Linked DNA regions of Pyxidicoccus xibeiensis. The protein of the gene in region 1 binds, or shares a complex with, the protein of each later gene. Links are inferred from orthologs where the notes say so. Each region holds a gene or a part of one and is shown in the gene's direction. Other genes may lie near its edges.

Region 1 (3,931 bases):
CCGGTGGGATGTTCTTTCACAGCTTCCCGTGTTGGTGCACGGGACGTAGCGCGAAGGTGACGGGCGCGCGGTTTCCTGTCCCCGGCGGTGGCCCTCCTGGGTTTGCCGACCGTTTCCCCGCTCCTCGGATTCACCGGGGGGCACTCGACCCCAAGGGGAGAGAAAACATGGCTGAGACGCAGGCCGCGACGCGGCTTCGTGAGTACGAGACCATCTTCCTGGTCAAGCCGGACCTGACGGACGACAACGTGGACAAGCTCAAGGAGCGCGTCCGCGGCATCGTTGGCCGTGAGGGTGGCAAGCTCCTCCGCTTCACGGTGTGGGGCAAGAAGAAGACCCTGTTCCCCGTGGCGAAGCAGCCCCGCGCCATCTACGTGCACGCCAGCTACCTGGGCGGCTCGAAGCTGGTGGCCGAAGTGGAGCGCAACCTCCGCAACCTCGACGAGGTCTCCCGGTACATCTCCGTGAAGATCGCGGACGAGGTGGACCCCGAGTCCCGCCCGGTCCTCGAGGACCTGAAGCTGGCTGGCGACGTGGAGGAGACCCGTCCGGGCGCTCCCCTCGAGCGCGAGAGCCCGTTCCGGAGCGAGGAGCCGGTTGGCGACGCTGAGGAGGATGCGACCGAGGAGGCCTGAGGCCTTCGCAGGTCAGCTCCCTAGGGACCATTCCAGGAATCGAGAACGCTCATGAGCAACGGAACTGAGAGCAAGACGGGTGCTGCCTCCGGCGGCCGCAGTGGCGGCTTCGGTGGCGGTGGCGGTGGTGGATTCGGTGGCGGCTCGCGCGGTGGTGACCGCGGCGGCGACCGCGGCGGTCGTGACGACCGTGGCGGCCGTGACGACCGCGGCGGCGGGATGGGCGGCGACGACGACAAGCGTGGTGGTGGCCGTGGCTTCGGCCGCAAGAAGGTCTGCCGCTTCTGCGCCGAGAAGAACGCCTCGGTGGACTTCAAGGACCAGGCGACGCTGAAGTACTTCGTCACCGAGCGCGGCAAGATCATCCCCCGCCGCATCTCCGGCAACTGCGCGAAGCACCAGCGTGAGGTGGCGGTCGCCATCAAGCGCGCCCGCGGCATCGCGCTCCTCCCCTACAACGCGGTGGTCGGCTAGCCGCCGGGTCCGCACAGGAGACTGAACATGAAGGTCATTCTGCGTGAGGACATCGAGAACCTCGGCAAGTCCGGGGAGCTCGTCACCGTGAAGGACGGCTTCGGCCGCAACTACCTGCTGCCTCGCAAGAAGGCGGTTCTGGCGAGCGAGCAGAACCTGCGCCAGCTCGAGCACGAGAAGGGCGTCATCACCGCCCGGAACGCCAAGCTCAAGGGCGCGGCCGAGGAGCAGGCGAAGAAGATCGGCAACATCAAGGTCACCATCAAGCGCAAGGTCGGCGAGCAGGACAAGCTCTTCGGCTCCGTCACCGTGCTGGACATCGCCGAGGCGGTCGCTGCCCAGGGCCAGACGGTGGACCGTCGCGCCATCCACCTGCCCGAGCCCATCAAGTCGCTCGGCAGCTACGAGGTGGAGCTGCGCCTGCACCGCGAGGTCGTGGCGAAGATCAAGGTCGAGGTCGCGGCCGAGTAGTCGTCGGCTGTACCGCTGAAGTCCGAAGGGCCGTCCGGGGAGACCCGGGCGGCCCTTCTCCTTTCCGGCGCCGCCCCCGTCGTCCGGCTGGCGCCGTCCCCGGTCCGTCCCGCGACATGTGCATGGAGGGCGGGCCGCGCGGTGCGTATCCCGGAGTGGAAGGAGGCTCTCCCATGAGCACCCCCACACTGCCCCGGTCCACCCCCGACGAGCACCACCCTGACCTGGACTGGCTCCGCGTCGTCGCCATCCTGCTGCTGCACCTGTTCCACACGGGGATGATGTTCAACACCTGGGACTGGCACGTGAAGAGCCCCCAGGCGCTGCCCGTGCTGGAGCCGGTCATGGAGGTGATGCACCACCTGCGCATGCCGCTGCTGATGTTCATCTCCGGGGTGGGCACCGCGCTGGCCCTGCGGCGGCGCACGCTGGGAGGCTTCGCCGCGGACCGCGCGAAGCGGCTCCTGTGGCCCCTCGTCTTCGGCATCTTCGTGGTGGTGCCGCCGCAGATCTACGTGGAGCGGCTGCTCCGGGGACAGTTCCAGGGGGACTACGCGGCCTTCTACCCGTCGGTGTTCGAAATCGTGCCCTACCCGGCCGGCAGCTTCAGCTGGCACCACCTCTGGTTCGTCGCCTACCTCTTCGTCTACTGCGTGCTGGCGCTGCCCCTCTTCGCGGCGCTGGCCACGGCGCGAGGGCAGGCCTTCCTCGCGCGGGCGGAGGCCTGGCTGTGCCGGGGGTGGAACGTGTGCTGGTTCTTCCTCCCGCTCGCGCTCAACGGGGTGCTGCTGCACGAGTACCCGACGACACACGCGCTGTTCGACGACCCGAGGACCTTCGGCCACTACGGCCTGCTCTTCCTGATGGGCCACCTCTTCGGCCGCTGCCCGCGCATCTGGGACGTCCTGGTGGAGCGCCGGCGCGTGCTGCTGGCCCCCAGCGCGGTGCTCTTCGTCATCATGGTGCCGGACAGCGAGTTTCCCCTCGTCTGGGAGATGCTCGGCGCCATGGCCGCCCTGTGGCTCTTCATCCTGACGGCGCTCGGCTGGGCGCGGGCGCGCATCCACGTCCGCCGGCCGTGGCTGAAGTACGCGCAGGAGCGGGCCTATCCCTTCTACATCTTCCACCAGACGGTCATCATCGTCGTGGGGTACCTGATGCTCACGCTGCCGGTGGGGCCGTGGGCGCTGCTCGGGCTGGTGCTCACCGTGTCCTTTGCCGCCACCTGGGCCCTGAGCGAGGCCGTGTCGCGCGTGGGCTGGCTGCGGCCCTGCTTCGGGATGAAGCCGCGCACGGCGCAGGCCCGGGTCCCCCGGACGGCGGAGGCGGGGCATACTGCGTGACGAAGCCCATGTCCCCCTCCCCTTCCGAGGACGCGCCAGTCTCCACCGCCGGCTGGCAGTGGCCACGCATCCGCGCCCGCCCGGCGCTGGCGCTGTTCTGCCTCTTCCTCGGCATCGGGCTGGTGAACGGGCTGACGGTCTGCCTGACCATCCTGGGCAATGGCGGCACCGTCCCGGGGCTGGAGCCCTTCCTCTGGGAAATCACCGGGGCGCTGGCGGTATGGGTGGTGCTCCCCGTGGCCCAGACGGCGGTCCTCAATGCGCCGGGGCCGCGCGTCGGCTGGGCCCGCTTCGGGGTCATCCATGTGGCGGGCTTCGCGCTCTTCACCAGCCTGCACATCCTGGTGATGGTGCCGCTGAGGTACCCGCTCTACCGGCTGCTCGGCTGGGGCGAGTACGACTATGGAGCCCTGGCGTTCCGCATCCCCATGGAGGTGCTGAAGGACGTCATCGCGTACTCGGCCGGTGCCACGCTGTGGAGCTTCGTCAACGACTGGCGGGCGCGGCAGGCACAGGCGCTGCGGGAGTCGTCGCTGGAGAGCGAGCTGCGCGCGGCCCGGCTCCAGGCGCTCACGGGACAGCTCCACCCGCACTTCCTCTTCAACGCGCTGAACACCATCAGCGCGGTGATGTACGAGGACCTGGCGCGCACGGACCGGATGCTGAGCGATTTGGGCGGACTGCTGCGCGCCAGCCTCGAGCGCCAGGAGGCGACGTGGACGCTCGCGGAGGAGCGCGCCCATGCCGAGCGCTTCGTCGCGCTGCTGACCGCCCGCTTCGGCGAGCGCGTGACGGTGCGCTGGGACATGGCGCCCGGGCTGGACGGCGCGCGCGTGCCCTGCTTCGCGCTGCAGGCGCTGGTGGAGAACGCGGTGAAGCACAACCAGGACCGGCGGGAGGCGCTGGAGGTGCGCATCCGCGCCCGTGAGGATGGCGCCGGGTGGAGGCTGGAGGTGGAGGACACGGGGCGCGGCTTCGCGGAGTCCTCTCCTGCGGCGGGGCCCGGCG
Region 2 (3,941 bases), on another replicon or contig:
CTGCTGACGGTGGGGGGACGGCGCCGTCTTCACGGCCCGGCCCGGCCGCTCCCGGTGCGGAGGGTGGAGGAACGGCGCCGTCCTCTCGGCCCGGCCCGGCCGCTCCCGCCGTCGTGACGCCCCCCCCGGCCGTCGAGCCCGACGCCCCGGCCCCTGCGCCTTCAGCCTCCGGCGGCCCCCGGCCGGGAGGCGCCGCGGAAGCGCCGGCCCGGCCCCGGAGCGTGGAGCTGCCGGTGCAGGTGGTGCTGCGCCCGGGTGAGGGGCCCGTGCGGCTCACCGGCTCGGACCTGTCCCGGGGGGGCCTGTTCCTGCGCAGCGCGGGCGCGCTGCCGCCGCTGTGCGCGAGGCTGCCGGTGGTGCTGGAGCTGGAGTCCGGCCCGCTGTCGGTGCTCTGCGAGGTGGTGCGCCACGTCCCGCCCGAGCAGGCGCGCGTCTGGGGCATGCCCACCGGCTTCGGCGTCCAGTTCGTGGAGGCGAATGCCGCGCTCAAGGCCGCGGTGGATCAGCTCCTCAAGGGCGGGCCGGCCCGCCGTCCGTCCGTGGAGCCCCACGGGGACGACGCGGAAGCCGCCCGCGTGCTGGAGGCCTGGCGCCAGCGCTCCGCGGGGGACCACTACGCCGTGCTGGGCCTGACGCCGGACGCGGACATGGAGGCGGTGCGCGCCCGGACGCGCGAGGCGGCGAGCACCCTGGAGGCCCTGCGCCAGCGGCCGCTGTCCCCCTCCCAGCGGGCGTGGCTGGACGCGGCGCTCGTCCGGGTGCGCGAGGCGGGCGAGGCGCTGGGCGCCCCGGTGCAGCGGGCCCTGTACGACGCCTGGCGCGGCAACCACGCCGGGGTGGCGCGGTGCCTGGAAGGAGGGCTCACGGCCGAGCAGCTGGAGTCGCTGCGGCGGGAGTTCCTCGCCCGCAGGCCCCAGGCCGCGGGCACGGCACGCATCCACTTCCTGTCAGGTGGGGGACTGGAGCGGGACGGCCAGCTCGCGCGAGCGCTGGAGCACTACGAGCGCGGCCTGGCGCTGGACCCGCTGGAGCCGGGGCTGCTGCAGCGCTACCGCGTGGTGCGGCGGGCCCTGGCGGCCCGTTCCCCGCCCGTGCGCGGAAACGACAGGGCCCGGTCCCCTTGAGAGGGAGCCGGGCCTTGGGGTACTCGAGAGGCGGGAGGTGACTAGTTGCAGGTCACGTCGTCGCTCTTCTCGCTGCAGGCCTCGAACTTCTCGGCCCAGTCCGCCTCCTCGCCCGCCTCGCAGTCGGGGAGGTCGTTGATGCAGTCGATGGTGTCGTTGATCTTGTCCTTGTCATCGCCGGAGCAGTCCTCGGACTCCTCCTTGCACTCCTCGATGTCCTCGTCGGTGAAGGTGATCTGCCCGACGATGGCATTGACCTGGGGACAGTCCTCGGTCTTCTCGTCCAGGCCCTCATAGGCGTCCGCGATGTCCTCGCAGATGTCGCCGCCGCAGCCGGTGCTGAAAACGAGAGACGTCGCAGCCACCAGGCTGATCATGAACTTCTTCATTGTGGATTCCCCCTCGTGACGAGGTCGGTAGAACGGCGCCCGTTTTGGCGGCCGTAAGCCCGCTTCCCAGTTAACATCGGAGGCCGGGCTGAGTAAACCACCCCGGGGTGTGCGGGATGATCCTTCATCCGCCTTGACTCCCCAGGGCACATCCCGTAAATCCCGCCGCCTTTGGCGCGATTGGATGGACCACCGTCCGAAATGCGCGGTCGATTCCACGGGTTGACCCAACCCGACAGCTGACAGGGGTTAGACGATGTACGCAGTGATTCGCACGGGCGGGAAGCAGTACCGCGTCGCCGAGGGCGATGTGCTCCGGATCGAGAAGATCGCCGGCGACATTGGCGCCGAGGTGACCTTCACGGACATCCTCATGCTGGGTGGTACGGACAGCCCCAAGGTGGGCCGGCCGACTGTGTCCGGCGCTCGCGTGGTGGGCAAGGTCCTGGCCCAGGACAAGCACCGCCGCGTCCTCCACTTCCGCAAGGAGAAGGAGGGCTGGACGCGCCGCCGTGGTCATCGCCAGCCGTACACCGAGGTGAAGGTCACCTCCATCGCCGGCTAGTCCGGACGGTTTACCCCCAACTTCAGGAGCAAGGTGTCATGGCCCATAAAAAGGGACAGGGTTCTTCGCGCAACGGGCGTGATTCCAACCCGCAGTATCGTGGTGTGAAGGTGTACGCGGGTGAGACGGTTTCGGCCGGCAGCATCCTGGTTCGCCAGGTGGGCACGGTCATCCACGCGGGCACCAACGTGAAGCTCGGCCGCGACTTCACCCTCTACTCGGTGGTGGACGGCGTGGTGAAGTACGAGCGCCTGGGCCGCGACCGGAAGAAGGTCTCGGTCTACCCGGCCGCTGAGCAGGCGAGCGCCTGACGGTCCGCCGGCCCTCGAAGGCCGGCAGCCGCGCGGCACCCACGAGCGGGTCGCTTCTCCAGTCCACGCGCCCTTTCCGGCGGCGGGACGCGAGGGCGGCCCGCTCTGCGTTTTCCAGGAGTTCCAGATGAAGTTCGTCGATGAAGTCCGCATCTTCGTGAAGGGGGGCGACGGCGGCAACGGCTCCGTCTCCTTCCGGCGGGAGAAGTACATCGAGCGTGGAGGCCCCAACGGCGGGGACGGGGGCAATGGTGGCTCCGTCATCTTCGTGGCGGATCCGCAGCTCACCACGCTGCTCGACTACCGCTACCAGCAGCACCACTGGGCGAAGGGCGGCGAGCACGGCATGGGCAACGACTGCAACGGTCGTGGCGCCGAGGACATGATTCTCCGGGTGCCGGTGGGCACGCTGGTGAAGGACGCGGGCACCGAGGAGCTGCTGGTGGACCTGAGCGAGCCCGGCCAGCGCTGGGTGGCGGCGAAGGGCGGCCGGGGCGGCCTGGGCAACATGAACTTCGCCACGTCCACGCGGCAGACGCCGCGCTTCGCCCAGGACGGGACGAAGGGCGAGGAGCACACGCTGCGGCTGGAGCTGAAGCTGCTGGCCGACGTGGGCCTGCTGGGCTTCCCCAACGCGGGCAAGAGCACCTTCATCTCCCGCGTGAGCCGGGCGCGGCCGAAGGTGGCCGACTACCCGTTCACCACGCTGGTGCCCAACCTGGGCATGGTCCAGTACAAGGACGGCCTGTCCTTCGTGATGGCGGACATCCCCGGCATCATCGAGGGCGCCAGCGAGGGCGTGGGGCTGGGCCACCAGTTCCTGCGGCACGTGGAGCGCTGCAAGGTGCTCGTCCACCTCATCGACATGGGCGCGGAGGGCGAGGGGCGCGAGCCGCTGCACGACTTCGACGTGCTCAACCGCGAGCTGGAGAAGTACAGCCAGACGCTTTCGGGCAAGCCCCAGGTGGTGGCGGCCAACAAGCAGGACCTGCCGGATGCGCAGGCGAAGCTGGCGCCCTTCACCGAGGCCCTGCGCGAGCGCGGCATCCGCGTCTATCCCGTGTCCACCGCCACCGGCGAGGGCATGCAGCCGCTGATGGACGCGGTGGCGGAGGTGCTGTTCACCGGCCGCACGGACAAGCTCCGGGTGGAGCCGCCGGCGAAGGCCGCTGGGGCTCGCAAGAGCGCGGGTGCTCCCGCGGCGAAGAAGGCTCCGGCGCGCGAGGCCGTGGGCAATGGCCGGGCGGCGGCGAAGAAGGCTCCGGCGAAGAAGGCTCCGGCGGCGCGCAAGGCCCCGGGCAGGGCGGCCGTGAAGAAGGCTCCGGCGCGCAAGGCCACGGCCACGCGTGGGGCCGCCGTGAAGAACGCGTCCCCGGCGCGCAAGGCCACGGGGGCGGGCAGGGCGGCGGCGAAGAAGACGTCGGCGGTTCGCAAGGCCGCGGTGAAGAAGGTCGCGGCGCGCAAGGCTCCGGCGAAGCGCGCGGCGGCGGTGAAGCAGCGGCCGGCGGCGAAGAAGACGTCGGCGCGCAGGCCGGCCGGCAGGAGGGCCTGA

What was found. The genes of interacting proteins can lie anywhere in the genome.
Region 2: rplI (region 1) and rplU share a complex: the UniProt entries of both Bacillus subtilis proteins name them as parts of the 50S ribosomal subunit. The link is inferred for Pyxidicoccus xibeiensis from one-to-one orthologs.

Annotation. Positions count from the first base shown.
Region 1 is NZ_JAJVKV010000005.1:798,057-801,987, reverse strand. Bases 39-2,858 are described here. They hold rplI (50S ribosomal protein L9), read left to right. Parts: upstream 39-1,136; coding sequence 1,137-1,580; downstream 1,581-2,858. Other genes in these bases: LXT23_RS25760 (acyltransferase family protein), read left to right, coding at 1,754-2,858; rpsR (30S ribosomal protein S18), read left to right, coding at 687-1,109; rpsF (30S ribosomal protein S6), read left to right, coding at 168-635. In the rest of the region: more of LXT23_RS25760, read left to right, coding at 2,859-2,923; LXT23_RS25755 (sensor histidine kinase), read left to right, coding at 2,932-3,931. UniProt on the Bacillus subtilis protein: Binds to the 23S rRNA.
Region 2 is NZ_JAJVKV010000003.1:799,989-803,929, reverse strand. What follows is about bases 594-3,423. They hold rplU (50S ribosomal protein L21), read left to right. Parts: upstream 594-1,769; coding sequence 1,770-2,078; downstream 2,079-3,423. Other genes in these bases: obgE (GTPase ObgE), read left to right, coding at 2,517-3,423; rpmA (50S ribosomal protein L27), read left to right, coding at 2,117-2,389; LXT23_RS16145 (hypothetical protein), read right to left, coding at 1,166-1,513; LXT23_RS16150 (protein kinase domain-containing protein), read left to right, coding at 594-1,124. In the rest of the region: more of LXT23_RS16150, read left to right, coding at 1-593; more of obgE, read left to right, coding at 3,424-3,941. UniProt on the Bacillus subtilis protein: This protein binds to 23S rRNA in the presence of protein L20.